4 regions of the uncultured Parasphingorhabdus sp. genome follow, and region 1 is predicted to be linked to each of the others. Evidence: predicted binding sites of a transcription regulator. Region 1 holds the regulator's gene; each other region holds the start of a gene.
What was found. The regulator LexA, encoded in region 1, represses DNA repair genes until DNA is damaged. The targets are predictions, from matches to a motif close to GTTCCNCNCTTGTTCT.
Positions count from the first base shown of each region.

Region 2: radA (DNA repair protein RadA) is a predicted target of LexA. The motif match lies at 963-978, and genes of this name have one in related genera.
Region 3: uvrA (excinuclease ABC subunit UvrA) is a predicted target of LexA. The motif match lies at 3,203-3,218, and genes of this name have one in related genera.
Region 4: recA (recombinase RecA) is a predicted target of LexA. The motif match lies at 1,993-2,008, and genes of this name have one in related genera.

Region 1 covers NZ_CAXXUT010000001.1:969,666-974,476, reverse strand. The annotation lists gene ACHZCJ_RS04665 (ComEC/Rec2 family competence protein) at 1-1,285, shown strand, start outside; gene lexA (transcriptional repressor LexA) at 1,279-1,968, opposite strand; gene ACHZCJ_RS04655 (hypothetical protein) at 2,163-2,666, opposite strand; gene glp (gephyrin-like molybdotransferase Glp) at 2,875-4,059, opposite strand; gene moaC (cyclic pyranopterin monophosphate synthase MoaC) at 4,056-4,526, opposite strand; gene trpC (indole-3-glycerol phosphate synthase TrpC) at 4,523-4,811, opposite strand, start outside.
Region 2 covers NZ_CAXXUT010000001.1:142,767-147,577, forward strand. The annotation lists gene ACHZCJ_RS00735 (patatin-like protein) at 1-818, opposite strand, end outside; gene radA (DNA repair protein RadA) at 993-2,357, shown strand; gene ACHZCJ_RS00745 (CvpA family protein) at 2,367-2,891, shown strand; gene ACHZCJ_RS00750 (iron-sulfur cluster assembly scaffold protein) at 2,888-3,328, shown strand; gene ACHZCJ_RS00755 (monovalent cation:proton antiporter-2 (CPA2) family protein) at 3,332-4,811, shown strand, end outside.
Region 3 covers NZ_CAXXUT010000003.1:1,663,911-1,668,721, reverse strand. The annotation lists gene gmk (guanylate kinase) at 1-150, shown strand, start outside; gene ACHZCJ_RS15115 (hypothetical protein) at 151-762, opposite strand; gene ACHZCJ_RS15110 (hypothetical protein) at 1,065-3,113, shown strand; gene uvrA (excinuclease ABC subunit UvrA) at 3,288-4,811, shown strand, end outside.
Region 4 covers NZ_CAXXUT010000001.1:1,225,747-1,230,557, forward strand. The annotation lists gene ACHZCJ_RS05855 (glutathione S-transferase) at 1-517, opposite strand, end outside; gene recA (recombinase RecA) at 830-1,918, opposite strand; gene ACHZCJ_RS05865 (response regulator) at 2,066-4,453, opposite strand; gene ACHZCJ_RS05870 (DUF2062 domain-containing protein) at 4,497-4,811, opposite strand, start outside.

The sequences.
Region 1 (4,811 bases):
ATTGAAGACGCTTGCCCTGTCGCCTGCGCTGGCGCTGCGCTTCCGCCTGCCGATTGTGGCGGCCGCCGGCGCGGCGCTGGCGGCGGTGGCCTACACGCTGATGACCGGGGCGCAGGTTCCGACGATCCGGGCCTGCGTCGCGGCCCTGCTGGTGCTGGTGGCGCTGATGATGGGGCGCAGCGCGATCACTCTGCGGATGGTCGCGGCGGGGGCGCTGTTCGTTCTGATTTTCTGGCCCGAATCGCTGGTCGGTCCCAGTTTTCAGCTGAGTTTTGCAGCGGTGACCGCGATCATCGCGTTGCACGAGCATCCGCGGATCAAGGCGCTGCTGATGCTGCGCGAGGAAAGTCTGATGCGACGCGCCGGACGGTTCGTCTTTGCTCTGTTCCTCACCGGATTGGTGGTCGAAATCGCGCTGATGCCGATCGCGCTTTACCATTTCCACAAGGCCGGCCTCTATGGCGCGCTCGCCAATATCATCGCCATCCCGTTGACGACCTTTGTGATCATGCCCCTGGAGGCGCTGGCCCTGGTGCTCGACGGCTTTGGTCTGGGCGCGCCGCTCTGGTGGCTATGCGAACAGGCGCTCAGCAGTCTGATCGCGCTGGCCCATTTTGTTTCCAGCCGGCCCGGCGCGGTGACGATGTTGCCGACCATGCCGGTGATCGCCTTCGGTCTGGTGCTGATGGGCGGGCTATGGCTCTGCCTGTGGCGGGAGCCCTGGCGCTACTGGGGAGTGGTCCCGATGTTGGTCGGCGGGCTGGTCATCGCCACCACCCGCGCGCCCGATCTCTATATCACCGGCGACGGGCGCCATGTCGCGATCCGCAACGAACAGGGCGAATTGGCGATGCTGCGCAACCGCAGCGGCGACTTCATCCGCGACATGATCCGCGAAAATGCCGGGGTAGAGGGGGAGCCGCAGGCGCTGGAAGACTGGCCCAACGCCACGTGCAATGGTGACAGCTGCCTGGCGACCGTATCGGCCGGCGGGCGCGACTGGCAGATATTGGCGACGCGCAGCGGTCACTATATCCCGGCTCTGGCTCTGTCGGCAACTTGCCGCCGCGCCGATATCGTGGTCAGCGAAAGGCGGCTGCCGGACAGCTGTCAGCCGCGCTGGCTGAAAGCCGACCGCAACCTGCTATCGCAAGTCGGCGGCATGACGATTGATCTGGAAAATCGGCAAATATCCACGGCGCTCGGCTGGACCGGCAGGCATATCTGGACCCGCTATCGCGTTGCCGCGAGCGGCAATGCGGCCAGCGCCCGTCCCGATCAGTAGCGGCGCAGCAATCCGGCCATCTTGCCCTGGATACGCACTTCACCCGCACCATAGATTTGCGGTTCATAGGCGGCATTGGCGGGATCAAGCCGCACCCGGACACCGTCTTTGTGCAGATATTTCAGCGTCGCTTCTTCCTCATGGACCAGCGCCACGACAATCTCGCCATCGCGCGCCACTTCGGTTTTCTGGATCAGCGCATAATCGCCGTCGAGGATACCGGCGTCGATCATCGAATCGCCGGATACTTCCAGCGCATAATGTTCGCCGGGGCCGAGCAGGGCGGCCGGCACGCTGAGCGCCGATTGGCCTTCCATCGCCTCGATCGGAGCGCCAGCGGCGATCCGGCCGTGCAGGGGGATTTCCAGAATATCGTCGTTGCTCGGAGCAGGGCTGGACGCGACTTCGCGAACCGGCGTTTCCGGGTGCAGCGCAACAACATTGGAGGGCTCCGCCTCATGCAAACCGCCTTCGGGCAGTTTCAGCACTTCCAAAGCGCGCGCCCGGTTGGGCAGGCGGCGGATGAAGTGCCGCTCCTCGAGCGCGCTGATCAGTCGGTGAATGCCCGACTTGGACTTGAGCCCGAGCGCTTCCTTCATTTCCTCGAACGAGGGGGAAACGCCGCTATCCTTGAGTTTTTCATCAATGAAACACAGCAGTTCATGTTGCTTTTGCGTGAGCATGTCCAGTGTCCTGTTCTGGGAACGAATGCGGAACAATTAAGAAACAAAACGGGGGAAGTCAAGCGGGAAGTGATTGTGTCATGGGCAGAAGGGTGGGAGACGTGGACAATTTTGATGGCGGCTATTGGCATTTTCGGTGACAAAGCTGCCAGTCAGCTTTTGTCCCAAAAGAAGACCTTGAAGCCCACCCCAATTTAAAGAGGCCGATTCCAGATGACAATTATCTGGCGTTCGTCACGATTAAGGATGTAGCTAGTACCCTGTGGATTGGGATCGAGATATAATAATGATCCCTCTTTGTTGAGCCATTCAGAGGCTATCTTGCAAATCTGCGCATCTCTAGCGCAGGCAAAGCAGGAGCAATTTTGATTATTCGGTTGGCTATAGACCCGCATCGGAGCCGTGTTGGTCCAGTTTACCGCTCTTATTGCAGGGCCTCGAGACCCAAAACTAGGTAGCACCTCAAAAGATTGCATGATCTCAGGAACATGTCCTTTGATACTGAACAAAGCTGCGCCGCTTTCCTCACCAAAATCTGCCGAAGTCATCGACTCCGCAGTAAGCTCTTCGGGAATCAGGTTGCGGGCTCGGGATGGAAGATCAGGCTTTTCGTCCATCAAAAAAAGCACCGCCAACGGAATTCCAACAGCCAGCGTGATGCCGACATGCTTCAGCCTTTCTAGTTTGGTTACGGTCATGGCAGCGAAAGTAGAGAAAATGGGCCGAATTAATAGGTCCTTTTACTGATCCGAAGTGGATATTCAGATTGCAATTCCAGAGCAATGCGACCTCTGTTGATCCAATAGCGGCGGTCCAAATAAAATAATTGGCATGACCGCTTCCCATCCAAATCCTCATCCCTTCAGCAGGATCTGATGGCGTGCCGATTGAGGAAGATTTCGAAAACTATATCGCAATAAACCTCACCATCTCGCCAACATCAGCCGCCTCCGCATGAGCGGGCCGACACAACAACGCATTGGACGCCGCCAGCACCGAAAGCTTGGCGCTGTCCTGACTACCAAAAGGCGTGATCCCGGCTTGATCAACTTTCGCTCGCAGAAACTGGGCGCGGGGGCCGTTGGCGGGGAGGGCTTCGCTGGTCGGGGCGCTTTGATATTCCGGCAGATAGCGGGCGGCTCCGGCCATGAAGCGGATCAGCGGCAGTAGGAACAATGTCGCCGCGACAAAGGCGGAGGCCGGGTTGCCGGGGAGCGCCAGGATCACCGTCTTGCCAAGTGTTCCGGCCATCACCGGCTTGCCCGGTTTCATCGCGATCTTGTAGAAGTCGATCTCCGCGCCGAGCTTGCGGAAGGCGGGGCCGACCAGATCATGATCGCCGACCGAGGCGCCGCCGATGGTGACGATGATATCGCAATCCTTCGCGCTTTCCAGCGTCTGGCACAAGATGTCCATATCGTCCGGAATCCGGCTCAGGCTGCGGGTTTCGGCGGTCAGGCCGGAGAGCATGGCGGACAGCATGACGTCATTGCTGGCGGGTATCTGGTGGGGCAGGGTGTCACTGCCCGGCGCGACCAGTTCGTCGCCGGTAGAGACCACCGCCACGCGGGGCTGTGTGCCGACCGATAGCTCGCCATAGCCGGCGATTACCGCTTCGCCGAGCGCCGCCGCATTGAGCAGGCTGCCTGCGGGCAAACCGACGCTGCCCTCCTTGAAATCGCCACCCTGATGCCGGACATGGCGGCCTTTTTCGGGCGAGGGCTCTGCGGTCAGGCGGATGGTGGTGCCGTCGGCTGCGACATTTTCCTGCATGACCACGGTATCGGCGCCTTCGGGCAGCAAGGCACCGGTGAAAATACGGGCAGTCTCTCCGGCTTTCAGCGCGCGGCAGGGCGGGCTGCCAGCGGGGCATTCGCCGACCAATGTCCACGGCCCCTCGCGGTCTGCAAAGCGGATCGCATAGCCGTCCATCGCCGACATATCGGCGGCCGGCTGCTCGCGCCTGGCGATCAGGTCTCCGGCGAGATAGCGGCCGAGCGCATCATGGACGGAAAGCGTTTGGGCGGGCAGGTGGGACGCCAGCGCGATCAGTCGCTGCTGGGCTTCGTCCAGAGGCAGCAAGCTGCTCATTCCGCGACCCAGTCTCCCGATTTGCCGCCGCTTTTCGAGAGCAGGCGGATATCGCTGATCTCCATGTCCTTCTGCATCGCCTTGGACATGTCATAGATTGTGAGGAGTGCGACAGAACAGGCTGTTAAAGCTTCCATTTCCACCCCGGTCTTTCCGGTCAGTCGGGCCATGGACGAGACCTTGATGCCGTCGTCGAGAAAGGTGAAATCAACCGCGACCTTGGTCAGCGCCAGCGGGTGGCACAGCGGGATAAGATCGCTGGTCTTTTTCGCCGCCATGATCCCGGCAACGCGGGCGGTCGCCAGCACATCGCCTTTCTTCATGGCGTTCGCTTTTATAGCTTCCAATACTTCCATCTTCATCGTGATCCGGCCCTCGGCATGGGCCTCGCGGACCGTGTCGGCCTTGCCGCCCACATCGACCATATGGGCCGCGCCGTCGCCGTCGATATGGGTCAATTTGCTCATTGGGTTCCTGTCAAAAGCTCGCGGGTTGCTGCCTCCACATTATCCTGTCGCATCAGCGATTCACCTACCAAAAAGGCGCGGGCGCCCGATTGGGAGAGGCGCTGGCAATCTTCATGGGTGAAAATGCCGCTTTCGGAGACCATGATCCGGTCCTCGGGCACCAGCTTCGCCAGCCGCTCGGTCTGGTCGAGGCTGGTCTCGAAGGTCTTCAAATTGCGGTTGTTGATACCGAGCAGCGGCGATTGCAGCTTCAGCGCCCGTTCCAGCTCCGCCTCGTCATGCACT
Region 2 (4,811 bases), 830 kb from region 1:
GGCGGAAATGCGCCGGGGAAGCTGGCGGTGGCACGGCCGGCAAAGGTCAGGGCCGCCGGATCGGCAATCGCATCGTCTCTTTTGCCCCGGGTCGAAAAGCCGATGGTGATGCGATGTTCCATCTCGAGCGCTTCGGGCGGGCTGTGCAGTTGCAGCTTCTCCGGATGGCCGACGAAATCGGTGACCGTGACGAACAGGTCGAGCGGCTGCCCCGGCGGCAGCAGGCGCGGCCCGCGCTCGGTCGCCCGCACGGCGGCCAGCGCGTCCCAGATCAGACCGCTGAACACCTTGCCGCCAAAGGGCGGAGCGAACCAGCGCGCGCGGACAAAGCGCGACAGCTTCATCTTGACTTCTTCCTGCGCCTCTTTCGAGACGGTCTGTTCGACCGCACCGCCCTTGCGGCCCAGCGCCATCCAGGCGATCGGTTCGGCCCAGAATTTGGAGAAGCGAGAGAGCGGGCGGGCATCTGGGTCGAGCAGCTTGTCGACATCGGCGGTGTCGAGCCACAAGTCGGTCAGAGGATCGAGCGACTGGCCCGACAGGATCGCCTGAGACAGGAATATCCCGTTGATCCCGCCGGCGCTGGCTCCGGAAATTATGTCCGGCAGAATGCGCAGCCGTGTGCCCGTCTCCTGCTCCAGCCATTCGAGAATGTCATAATAGATTCCGCGGCTGCACTGGTCGATCCGCGCGCCGTCGTGGAAATCCCGGCTGGCCTGCGCCAGCTTCCAGATTTCCTTGGTGATGCCGTGCATATAAATGGCGAGGCTCACGCCGCCATAGCAGATCAAGGCCAGTCTGAGTTCTTTCTGCCGCATGGCTTTTAACTACAGGATGGATGGGACGGTGCAAGCCGTAATGCACCGCTTGTTCATTGAGGGGAGAAAGTGCCGGATGCACCTCCCACTTTGGCTGTGTGACCCGTGCAACCCCGCTAAAGATTTTGAGGCAAAAGCACTGGCGTTCTTTATTTGTTCTGATAGATAGGCCGTATGGCGAAACCGAAGAAAAAATATGTCTGTCAGAACTGTGGCTCCATCGCGCATCGGTGGGAAGGGCAGTGCGGCGATTGCGGCGAGTGGAATACGCTGGTCGAGGAAGCGGGTGAAACTGTCTTTGCCTCGAAGCATAATCTGCAGAGCGGCGGGCGCGAGGTGCGGCTGGTCGGGCTCGACAGCGAAATCGCGCTGCCGGATCGGAAAAAGACCGGTATCGCCGAATTTGACCGCGCCGTTGGTGGCGGTCTGGTGGCGGGATCTGCAACGCTGATGGGCGGCGATCCGGGGATCGGCAAATCGACTCTCCTGCTGCAGGTTTCGGCCCGGCTGGCCGATGCGGGACTTTCGGTGGCCTATATTTCGGGGGAGGAGGCGGCGGATCAGGTGCGGTTGCGGGCGCGACGTCTGGGGCTGGGCAAGGCACCGGTGAAGCTTGCCTCGGCGACGTCTGTCCGTGACATATTGACGACCCTGGGCCGCGATGCGCCGGATTTCGTCGTGATCGATTCGATCCAGACCATGCACAGCGATCTGATCGAAGGCGCGCCGGGGACGGTCAGCCAGGTACGCGCGTCGGCACAGGAAATCATCAAATTTGCCAAGGAACATGGCACGATGGTGATGCTCGTCGGCCATGTCACCAAGGACGGCAATATCGCCGGTCCGCGTGTGCTCGAACATATGGTCGATACGGTGATGAGCTTTGAGGGCGAGCGCAGTCACCAATATCGTATCCTTCGCTCGATCAAGAACCGCTTCGGCGGCACCGATGAAATCGGTGTGTTCGCGATGGAAGAAAAAGGCCTCACCGAAGTGGCCAATCCCTCCGCCCTGTTCCTCACCGACCGCAGCGAGGAAGTGACCGGCGCTACCGTGTTCCCGGCAATGGAAGGCACAAGGCCGGTGCTGGTGGAAATACAGGCGCTGACGGTCCGGCTGGCGAGTGGCGCAACCCCGCGGCGCTCGGTGGTCGGGTGGGACAGTTCGCGGCTGGCGATGATCCTGGCGGTGCTGGAAGCGCGCTGCGGGCTGAGCTTCTCCGGGGCGGAAGTCTATCTCAATGTTGCGGGGGGCTATCGGCTCACCGATCCCGCTGCCGATCTGGCGGTGGCGGCGGCGCTGATCTCGGCCCATGCCGAGCGTCCGATGCCCAGCGATGCCGTGATCTTCGGAGAAATCGCGCTGTCCGGCGAGATACGCCCGGTCTCGCGCACGCCGTTGCGGTTGAAGGAAGCATCCAAGCTCGGTTTCGACCGCGCCCTGATCCCGGCATCCGGCGAAAAAAGCAGCGACAGCATGAAGAAGCTGCAATTCGCCAAACTCGCCAATCTCGTTGACCATATGCTCGACCGTGACTAGCTAGAGCCCATGACGGGTCTTGATATATTTGTACTGGTTCTGATGGGCGGTGCCGCGGTTCTCGGATTCCTCAGGGGATTCGTGCAGGAGGCGCTTTCGCTGATCGTCTGGTTATTGGTCGTGATCGGAGTGCGGATGCTGCATATGCCGATCTACGAGCGGCTGATCAGCCCGGTGGGCAGCGAGAGCGGTGCCTCGGTGCTGGCGTTCGCCTCGATCGTGATTGTCATCTATGCGCTGGGCCGCTGGCTGGCCCGCTCGATTGGCGCGCGCTCTCGGAAATCCGTACTAGGTCCCATCGATCGCGTGCTGGGTTTCGGTTTCGGCATGATCAAGGGCCTGATAGGCGCGACGCTGATCTATCTGTTGGTGGTACTGGTCTATGACACAATCTATAGTGCGGATGAGCCTCGACCGGAATGGCTCGAGGCATCCCGCACATATCCACTGCTCCATGCGAGCGGAAAGGCGATGATAAACTTTGTCGAGGAACAGCGGAAAGCGGACGACGAGCAAGCGGTAACGGATCAATGAGCGGCGTGCTTTACACCCGCGAGATTCTGCGTCTGGCCGTGTCGATTCCGAATCAGCGAAGACTGGATAAACCCGATGGCACGGCCGAACTTCGGTCGCGGACCTGCGGCAGCAAGGTCACGGCGGACGTGATGCTCGGCGATGATGGCGCGCTGCGGGATATCGGTCTCGAAATAAGCGCTTGCGCGCTGGGTCAGGCCTCTGCCGCCACATTGGGGGCGCAAGCCATCGGCAGGACGGCCGCGGACATCAGCGCTGTGCGGGACAATCTCGCCGCCTTTCTTGACGGAGAAGGCGAGACGCCCGGACCATGGCCGAATATGGACAATCTGGCGGCGGCCCGGGATCACAAGGGCCGTCATGCCGCGATATTGCTTCCCTATGATGCGATGATCGCGGCTTGCGCCGATGCCGCTGCCAAACGAAAGGCGGCCTGATTGATGGAAAGCGAAACCCATATGGCCGATCTATTGCTGGGCGGCTTTGTCATGCTCGGCGCGGCTCTGGTGATGGTGCTGATCTTCCGGCGGTTCGGAATTGGTGCGGTTCTCGGCTATCTGATTGCAGGGGTCCTGATCGGCCCGCATGGCTTCCAGCTGATCAGTAACGCCCGCACGATCCTGGAATTTTCCGAGATCGGCATCATACTCCTGCTCTTCATCGTCGGGCTGGAACTGGCACCGGCGCGGCTCATGCGCTTGCGGCAGGCAATCTTTGGCTTGGGCATGAGCCAGGTGGTGTTGTGCGGTATCGCGCTATTCCTGCTGATCATGGCGACGACCAATTTTACGCTCGCGGCATCGATTGCCATCGGCCTGCCGCTGGCGCTCTCCTCAACCGCGCAGGTGCTGCCGATGCTGCAATCCTCCGGCAGGCTGAACACGCCGACCGGGGAAAAAGCCTTTTCGATCCTGCTGTTTCAGGATCTCTCGATCATTCCGCTTCTGACCATCATCGCGGCACTCTCGCGCGCGCCTCAGGACGAAGGCGGCCCGTCCGGATGGATGACCGCATTCTACGCGATACTGGCTATCGGCGGACTGATCCTGGCCGGCAAATATCTGTTGCAGCCGCTGCTCAAGGTGATCGGCCGGATTGCCGAGCGGGAACTGTTCATCGTCGCCGGTCTGGTGGCCGTCCTCGGTGGCGCAACGCTAATGGAATTTATCGGGCTTTCGCCGGCCCTTGGCGCGTTTATCGCCGGGGTGATGCTCGCCAACTCGCCCTATCGGCACGAGCTGGAAGCCGATATCGATCCGTTCCGCTCGCTGCTGCTCGGCTTCTTCTTTCTCGCTGTCGGCATGATGCTGGACGTCAATGTCGTACTCGAAAACCCCGGCTTCGTGCTTGGCGCGGCGATTGTGCTGGTTGCCGTCAAGATCGCGATCATATTCGGGCTGGGCAAGCTGTTCGGCATGGAAACCAATCCGGCGCTGGCGATGGGCATGTTGCTCAGCCAGGGCGGAGAATTCGGTTTTGTGCTGTTCTCCGAAGCCGAAAAGGCGCTGCTGATCGAACCCGAGGCAAGCAGCCTGTTCGGTGCGATCATCACGATTTCCATGGCCACGACACCCTTCCTGATGCTGCTCGCGCGCCGGTTCAGCAATGGCGGTACCAACTCGTCCACCAATCTCGAAGATCCGGCCAATGCAGACCGGGCGCCGGTGATCGTGGTCGGACAGGGACGGTTCGGGCAGACGGTCTCACAAATGTTGATGGCAGCGAAAATTCCGCTGACGCTGATCGACATCAAACCGGAACAGATCGATCTTCACGAACGGTTCGGCGCGAAGGTCTTTTACGGAGACGGGACCCGTATTGACCTCTTGCGACGGGCCGGTGCCGATGACGCGGACGCCATCGTCTTCTGCATGGACGACCAGAATTTCGGCCCGGAACAGGCGCGGGCCATTGTGCAGT
Region 3 (4,811 bases), on a different contig from region 1:
AGCCATTGGGACGGCTATGACTATGTCCTGATCAACGACGATCTCGACGCCTGCTTCACCAAGGTGAAGCAAATTCTTGCCACCGAACGGATGCGACGGTCGCGACAAACCGGCCTGATCGGGTTCGTCCGGAACTTGATGGCGGAATAGTCAGGGCGCTGGCTGCGGCACCTGCCTGACGTAAAGCCCGTCAAACAATGTCGACCAGCTGGCACCATCATCAGTCGACGTCTGCCAGTGCTGTCGGACGCTTCCGTCATCCCGGGCTGTCCAGGTGATGCGGTTGATGACCATACCCCTTGCATAATAAGGGGTGTTGCGGTTGCTGAGTACCATCTCACCCTCAGCATTCAGCCCGCCTTCGATAAACAGCGCCGAACCATCCGTCCCCATCCAGGTCTGGTGCCATTTTTTCTGCGCGGCATCGTAAAAGCTCATGCTCATGCCGGTGTAACCGCTTTTGTTGGTATAATCTTCACGGATAACGCAGCCGCCGTGATCGCGTGAAATCCGGCTCGACGCCGTCGCCCGGTCCTGTCCGGCTGCGGTAACGTCCCAGACTCCGATCCAGAAATCAAAAGCACGGTGAGCGTCGCTTAGGCAGGCTTGTACCGACTGGACAGACGCTGGCGCAGGCGTCTGCGCGTGCACAGGTTCAAAAAAAGGGGATGGCAGCAGAAGCGTTGCAACGGTTGCGCCCAATAGGGGGCGGGCGCATGATCCGCGAATCCGGAAATAGGAGCTTGCCCATGCGGTAGGCAATATATTCCGGTTCAGCGTTTTGCTTGTCCGCGTTCCGATACCATCCCCCATTTCAAGCTTCGATGCGACCCGTCAGCATTATGCTTTTCCGGATTCTCACTCAGCTGCCGTCAACATAGCATAGACGCGCCGCACCCAGACTGCCGTTCGACCAACGGCATTTGCCGATCGACAAAAGAAAGATGCTTTGGCAAGCTGCGCAAAACGAGGACATTTTGCATTGCATCGATCGGAAAAGACCGTTGGTTTTCGGTCCCCGAAAGGGTACCAAAGTGGCAATGGCGGATCGCTAAGGGGGTAATGTGGCTGAACCACGGGAAATTGATGTTCTGATCATCGGCGGCGGCTTTTCGACCATGCCGCTGATCCGCGAACTGGAGGCAAGCGGCATCGGCTGGCTTATGGTGTCTCCGATGCAGCCAATCTGGCAGCAGCTGGAAACTGCCGGTGCACTCGATTTCGACCTTGTGAGTTCGCTCCAGAGCAGCGTCTACTCCTTCGAACTGGTGGAAATGCTCAGGGAGCAGGGGGAAAATTTCTCCGATGGATTTCCCACTGCCAAGGAATTTTACGGGATCCACAAAAAATACGCCGCACGTCACGCCGATCACATCTACAATGGCGTCGTCGACAGCATCGACAATCATGCCGATCACAGCATCGTCCACCTCGAAAGCGGCGAGCAGTTCCGCGCCAAACATGTCGTCGTCGCAACCGCTTTCCGGCGAAGGATGAACGCCAATCTCAAGCAGATCACAGTGGATGAAAGCTTTGCCGGCAAAAACGTCGCCATCACTTCGACCGGCGACAGCTCGAACCTGCTGATCGCCAAGCTGGTTGCTCATGGCGCCAAAGTGCATCTGGTCAGCAACGGTTTCATCATTCTCGACAAGATGTTCGCCACCTTTTCGCCCTTCGACGATGGGCCGCGTTTCGTCCCGCTCGACCAGCTCGAATGCCACAATTTTTCGGAAGTCAGCAAATGGAGCTATCGCGCCTTCATCGACGGCGGCTATATCCACGGCCTGATCCATCACCGCTTTGCCCAGTTGTTCGACCGCAACAGCCTGGGCGTGCGCCACCCCAAGAGCATCCGGCCGCACAAGGACATCCGCCATTTCTTCAAGGCGAAGGCGCCGGTCGAAAACGGCCATATCGCGATCAAATATTGGCCGATCGATGTCTACAAGCTCTATTGCGAGGAGACGCTGGAACAGAAGATTGCCGATGGCTATCTGATCAACGATCTGCCCTTCTTTCTGGAGCATGGCCATGTGAAGCTGTGGGACAAGGCGGCCACAACCATCGATCATGAGGCGATGACGCTCAGCGAAGACGGCGAAAGCGCAAGCTTCGATATGCTCATCGACGGCGATCAGGAAATACCCGCAGTACCCGAGATCCGGGCGCATGGCGAAAGCGGAGTGGAAGTCTTTGCTTACAAGCCGCGCGAACAGTTCATGGGCGTCACGTCACCCGAGCTGCAGAATATCTACACCATCGGTTTCACACGCCCCTTTACCGGCGGCCTTAACAATATCACCGAAATGCAGTGCCTGCTGGTTCACCGGATGATCGCCGATCCGGACTTTCGCAACAGTATCAGGACCAATATCGACCAGCGCATCGCCGACTATAACGCGACTTATTATACCAAGCGGCCGGAGAAAAAGACCGACCATCTGGTCTGGTACGGGACCTTCACCGACGAGGTCGCCAAGCTGCTCGACATTCGCCCGGCCCGCGCCGACATGCCCGGGAAGAAGGGCCTGATGCGCTATTATATGTTCCCCAATAATGTATTCCGCTTCCGCGAAAAGGGCCGATACGCAGTCGATAGCGTCGACAAACTGATCGAGCATACCTCGAAACAATATCACGACTACAAGGTATTGGCGCTGCTGGTCATCCGCTACCCGTTTTTCGAGCTGCTCGCGCTCGCCACTATCCTGCTGGCGCCCGTGCCCTGGTGGGTCAAGATTCCGGCAGCGATCATCCACAACCGCCTGCCCTTCACCTCGACGCTGGTCGGAAAATTCGGCCTGCCGACACGGGAGAGCAAGGCGATATTCAATTATCGCAAGGCGATCAGCTTTCCGGTGCTCGCCTATCCGCTGGTTGCGGCCGCCACGTGGGCAGCCGCAGGAACGGACGCCGCATTTGCTTTCTCAGCAGGCCTGCTCGCTTATGTCTATGCGATGATTCATCTCGGCACGGCCAAGGGATGGAACCGCAAATTCTTCTGCGATATGAAGAGCAAAAGGTCACCGGAGATGGTCAGGTTTTTCGAGAAATATCGGGCGGCCTTTGGGCGGGTCAAGGGGACTCGGGCGCTGAATGAAACACCCTGAACGCCATTTTTAGGGTTGAGACGATGAGGACTAGTCGAGAGCAAGTGCCTCGCGACCGGTATATTTGCTCGCACACAACCCTTGAAAACAGAACAAACATTGAACATATAATGCGGACCACCCTGTTCTTTTGGCCCGCTGGACTCTCTCCGGCATCTTCTGCAAAGCACGTCCATGAGTCTGACCCACATCAAAGTAAAAGGCGCCCGCGAGCATAATCTCAAGGGCGTGGATATCGAGCTGCCGCGCGAAAAGCTGATCGTGATCACCGGCCTGTCCGGCAGCGGCAAGTCGAGCCTCGCGTTCGATACCATCTATGCCGAGGGGCAGCGGCGCTACGTCGAAAGTCTGTCGGCCTATGCACGGCAGTTTCTCGAGATGATGCAGAAGCCCGATGTCGAGCATATCGAGGGGCTTTCGCCCGCGATCTCGATCGAGCAGAAGACCACCAGCCGCAATCCGCGTTCGACCGTCGCGACGGTGACCGAGATTTACGACTATATGCGCCTGCTTTGGGCGCGCGCCGGCGTGCCTTATTCACCGGCGACCGGCCTGCCGATTACCGCGCAGACCGTTTCCCAGATGGTCGACCGGGTGATGACCCTGCCCGAGAAAACCCGCTTCTTCCTGCTCGCACCCGTGGTGCGCGGCCGCAAGGGCGAATATCGCAAGGAATTGCTGGAGTGGCAGAAGGCCGGCTTCACCCGGGTCCGCGTCGACGGCGAATTTTACGATATCGAGGAAACGCCAAAGCTCGACAAGAAATACAAGCATGACATCGAGGTTGTCGTGGACCGGCTCGTGGTGCGCGAGGGCATGGAACAAAGGCTGGCAGACAGTTTCGAGACGGCACTGCGGCTGGCGGATGGCCTGGCCTTTGTCGATCTGGCGGATGGGACGGTTGAGGAGGCTTTGGCGCTTGCCAATCGTGCTTCGACAGGCTCAGCACGAGCGGAGAGTGTGGCCGAAGCCCAGACACCCTTCGTGTCGAGCGAAGCCGAGACACGCCTCTCGACTGCGCTTGAGGGCAACGGACAAAGCGCGGATTCCCCACAAGGCAAGATGAAGGGCACCGGCCTCCCCCCGAACCGGATCGTCTTTTCCGAACGCTTCGCCTGCCCGGTCAGCGGTTTCACCATCGAGGAAATCGCCCCGCGGCTCTTCTCCTTCAACGCCCCGCAAGGCGCCTGCCCGTCCTGCGACGGTCTCGGCGAAAAGCTGCATTTCGATACCCAGTTGATCGTGCCCAATCCGGCGCTGAGTATCAAACAGGGCGCGGTTGTGCCTTGGGCCAAGTCCAACCCGCCCTCGCCTTATTATATGCAGGTTCTCGGCAGCCTCGCGCGCCATTTCGAATTTGATCTCGAGACGCCTTGGAACGAACTGAGCGCACATCATCAGGATGTCATTCTCAACGGCACCCAGGGCCTGCCCGTCACGCTCCGTTTTCAGGACGGCCGCAAATCCTATGAAGTGAAGAAGCCATTCGAAGGCGTCGTCGGCAATCTCAACCGGCGCATGCTGCAGACCGAGAGCGCCTGGATGCAGGAAGAGCTGGCCAAATTCCAGGCCGCCGCACCGTGCGAGACCTGTCACGGCGCGCGGCTCAAGCCGGAAGCGCTGGCGGTCAAGATTGCCGGCGAGGATATCTCCATCTCCTCTCGCCGCAGCGTCGGTGACGCGCTGGAATTTTTCGAA
Region 4 (4,811 bases), 260 kb from region 1:
CCCGCGATTGACACGCTTCGAGCGGGAAGCTCATCATAATATCCGCTGCGGTCAACTGATCACCTGCGAAATAGTCTCGGTTCGCCAGTTCGCTTTCCAGCCAGACGAGAATGTCGGTGACCATCTTTCCTACGGGCTTGCGCGCCGGCAAGCCCAGCAGGCCAAGACGTCCGACGACCAGCAAGCCGTAGAGCGGCGGCATCATCGATCCTTCAGCAAAGTGGAGATACTGGTTATATAACCGTGCCCCCTTTTTATCAGCAGGAGCGCCTAGTTTTCCGCCAGCCTTCTCTACCAGATATTCGGCGATAACCGCAGTCTCGATAATGACCTCGGCGTCATCCTCGATCATCGGGGATTTGCCGAGTGGATGAATGGCTTTCAGACTATCCGGTGCTTTTTGGGTTTTGGGATCGCGCTCATAGCGCTTGATTTCATAAGGCAGGCCGAGTTCTTCGAGCAGCCAGAGAATTCGCTGTGACCGGCTATTTTCGAGATGGTGAACGATGATGGTCATTGGCAATGGCCTTCCGATAGGTTTGGCATCTGTTTAGGCTAATGCGATGAAGCGTCTTTATCGACGAGATGTCAACCGTTTCGCCGTGAGGCGCCCGTAGATGTATCGGCCATTCCAAATATAAAAACGGGCCGTCCTAGCAGTCGGGGGACAGAAGGACGGCCCTATGCCAGAGATCGCCTCGGGGGAGAGTGATCCGGCAAAACCTGTGATAAATTTAATTCTTCGTGCCGGCATCAACCGGAGACGGCACGACAAGAGGCAGGTCCGTCAAACCGGCGGCCACAGACCCCGGTCTGACGGCATAATCACCTATTTTCCATCATCGCCGTCATCGGCCTTGCCAATCGGACCGGTCATCATTTCTTCCGCCACTTCTTCCTGTTTGCCGCGAATCTGGTTTTCCAGCTTCGCCATCATTTCCGGATTCTCCAGAAGGAAGCGCTTTGAATTCTCGCGTCCCTGCCCGATGCGGACCGAGTCATAGGAGAACCATGCACCGGATTTTTCAACCACACCGGCTTTCACGCCAAGATCGATAATCTCGCCAACCTTGGAAATGCCCTGACCGTACATGATGTCAAATTCGACCTGTTTGAACGGCGGCGCAACCTTGTTCTTGACGATTTTGACGCGGGTCGAGTTGCCGACAATGTCGTCGCGTTCCTTGATCTGGCCGGTGCGCCGGATGTCCAGCCGGACCGATGCATAGAATTTCAGCGCGTTGCCGCCCGAGGTGGTTTCCGGATTGCCGTACATCACGCCGATTTTCATACGGATCTGGTTGATGAAGATTACCATGCATTTGGAACGGCTGATCGAGCCGGTCAGCTTGCGCAGCGCCTGACTCATCAGGCGCGCCTGCAGACCGACATGGGTGTCACCCATTTCACCTTCGATTTCCGCGCGCGGTACCAGCGCGGCAACCGAGTCGACCACCAAAATGTCAATCGCATTGGACCGGACCAGCGTATCGGTGATTTCCAGCGCCTGCTCCCCGGTATCTGGCTGGGAGATGATCAGTTCGTCGGTATTGACGCCGAGCGCCTTGGCATAAACGGGATCGAGCGCATGTTCCGCGTCCACAAAAGCGGCGGTGCCGCCGTTCTTCTGTGCTTCGGCGATGACGTGCAAAGCCAGCGTTGTCTTGCCCGAGCTTTCCGGCCCGTAAACCTCAATCACGCGTCCTTTAGGCAATCCCCCGATGCCCAGCGCGATATCCAGTCCCAGACTGCCCGTGGAAATGGCTTCCACTTCCAATGCCTTGCGCTGGCCCAGCTTCATTGCCGAGCCCTTTCCGAAAGCGCGGTCGATCTGCGCCAATGCTGCGTCTAGCGCCTTTTGTCTGTCTGATGAGTTCAACTGATTTTCCGATTCTACGACTTTTAAATTGCCGGCCATTTGCCTGTCCCCTTCGCTAAATGCTTAACCATCATCAATCAATGATTGAGATTATGTACCGCATTTGTTCTTAAAGAACAAGAAGAGAACATATATTTTTAACGCCAACTATAATATACTGAAAAGGTTAGAAAATATTCCGGATCTCTAGTCCTGTTTGGCATGTTCGGCCAATGTTTGTCCGACCGCTTCGGCAATTTGTGCCACCGAAAATGGCTTGGGCAGAAAATTCACCTTGTCGAGATCGATCGATTTGCGCAATTGCTCCTCCGCATAGCCCGACATGAACAGGATCGGCAACGCCGGAAAATTTTTGCGGACATGCTTTGCCATCGTCGGGCCGTCCATATTCGGCATAACCACATCGGAAACGATCAGGTCGAACTGCTCGTCCTCGTCAACCTGCGCCGCGAGCAGGCCGAGGGCTTCTTCACCCTCGCTGGCGGTTACAACCGTATAGCCTTGACGCGTCAGGGCCCGCTCGGCGACAGCGCGCACCATATCCTCGTCCTCGACCAGCAATATATGCGCGCTGCCCCACAATTCCTTTTTCGCCGTTGCCTTCACCGGCTGCGAATCGAGCGTTGCCCGGTCCAGGTCTTCCTTCGTCGGTTTGTGAACCGGGAAATAGATCGAGAAGGTAGTGCCCTCGCCCGGCTTCGAGTCAGCGAATATATAGCCGCCTGACTGCTTGATGATTCCATACACGGTCGACAGGCCGAGACCGGTCCCCTTCCCGACCGCCTTGGTGGTGAAAAACGGTTCGAAAATCTTGCCGATCACATGCGGCGGGATACCGTTGCCGGAATCGGAGAAGATCAAAGCCGTGTAGTCGCCCACCGGCAGGATATCGCTTTTCAGCTCCTGGACATCGGTGGCCATCACTGCCTGGGTCGAGATCGAGATCTTGCCGCCATTGGGCATCGCGTCGCGGGCATTGACGCCAAGATTGATGATCACCTGCTCGAGCTGTCCCGGATCGGCGCGCACCAGTCCGAGATTGCGGCCGTGCCGCACCTCCAGCTCGATCGTCTCGTCGAGCAGCCGCTTGAGCAGGTTGGAGACATCGGCAACCACGTCGGGCAGTTGCAGCACCTGCGGCCGCAGCGTCTGCTGGCGCGAAAAAGCGAGCAATTGCCGGGTCAGACCGGCCGCTCGGTTGCTGTTATTCTTGACCTGCTGGATATCGTCATAGTCGCTGTCCCCCGGCGCGTGGCGCAGCAGCATCAGGTCGCAATGGCCGATGATGGCGGTCAGGATATTATTGAAATCATGAGCGACGCCACCGGCAAGCTGGCCAACTGCCTGCATCTTGGTTGCCTGCGCCACCTGGCTCTTCAGCTTCGATTCCTCGCTATTGTCGCGGATCGAGAGCAGCACCGCCGCTTCGCCAAGCCCCCGCACACCGGCAATACCCAGCGCCACGGGTTCCTCGCCGCCGTTGCGCAGCCGTACCGCCAGATCGCCGGCCAGCGGCGGGCCGCTAGCATAGCGCCGCACCGCATCGGAAACCGCCGACTTGTCATCGCGGATCATCAGGTCGCCGGGATAAAGCGGCTGCTCCTTCTCGCCAATACCGGCGGTCTTGGCAAATGCCTCGTTGAGAAACAGGAAACGCCCGTCGCGATCGGTCAGGGCCAGACCCAACGGCAGCAGCGACAGCATCGATTCCACCTGTTCGAGCGCCTTCCCGCGTTCGACCATGCCGCCGTCGTCGTCGATCAGCAGGATCAGCGCCGGTCCCTTTTCCTTTTCCCGGTCCAGTGGAACGTGGAAAAGGCGCACCGGCGTACCATGCCGTCCCTCGCGCTCGAAAAAGATCGTGCCCTTGTCATCGGAACGCAGGAAATTGATAAAATTGCGGCCGGTTATATTGGCATCCACCCGGCCGGTTGCGCGCAACGCAAAAGCCTGGTTGGAGGCCCTGATCCGTCCTTCGCCACCGATCACGCTGGCCAATATGCCGACTTCCGAAAAGGCCCGGCCGCCGCCACCACTGACGAGACTGATCATCTCGTCGAGCAAATCCGCCCGGATTTGCGGTATCATCTGCCAGAGCAGATATTCCTCGCCCTGCCCCGCGCGGACAACTTTCGCGTTATATTCCGCCACGCCGCGCTTCAGTCCCTCGGCATAGCCGCGGCCATCGCGCCAGGCCGTCCGCCCGGCCGCCGCGAGCAGTTCGTTGCCCCCCGCCTGCAACGGCAGTTCGGGTGGAACCGCCGCGCCATTGAACCATTTGGTAAAAAGCTCGTTGGCACAGACCAGCCGGCCGGCCCGGTCGGTAATCGCCAGGCCAATAGCCGACTGATCGGCGACCATTCGGGTAACCGCCCAGTCGTCGGGATCCGCCTGATCCTGATCGGTGGCGACATGTTCCGGGCGCAGGACATAGGCCACGCCGGCCAGACTGAGCACCAGCGCCAGAAACGCGATCAGCAGCGTGATATTCTGTACCTGCCAGTAAAGCAGTCCCGCGGACGCCAATATTGCAATCACCAGAACGAGGGCCCGCGTCCGCACGTCATTCTGCATCTTGCGCGTGCTGGGGTTCAGCAATCCCGACTTGTGCTGCGCCTTACTCGCCATCATCTGTCCCGTCGGCGATGATCTTGCTCAACCGCCCTTTCCGTTTCCGGCCGATCCACCAGCGCCAGCCAAAGGAACTCACGAGATAGCCGACAGCAGCAAAAAATATCGCAAACAACAGAAACCCGAACGCGGTAACCCCCGCTTCGCGGCCCAGCCAGCTCAGCCATTGGCCGAACTCGCTCTGGATATGGGTGTTGATCGGCTGGCTTGACGTGAGGGCATCTATCTGCAGGGCAAATTTGCCGGTCTGGTTGGCCGCAGCGATCCAGAACGGATAGGTCAGTGGATTGGTGATGAATGT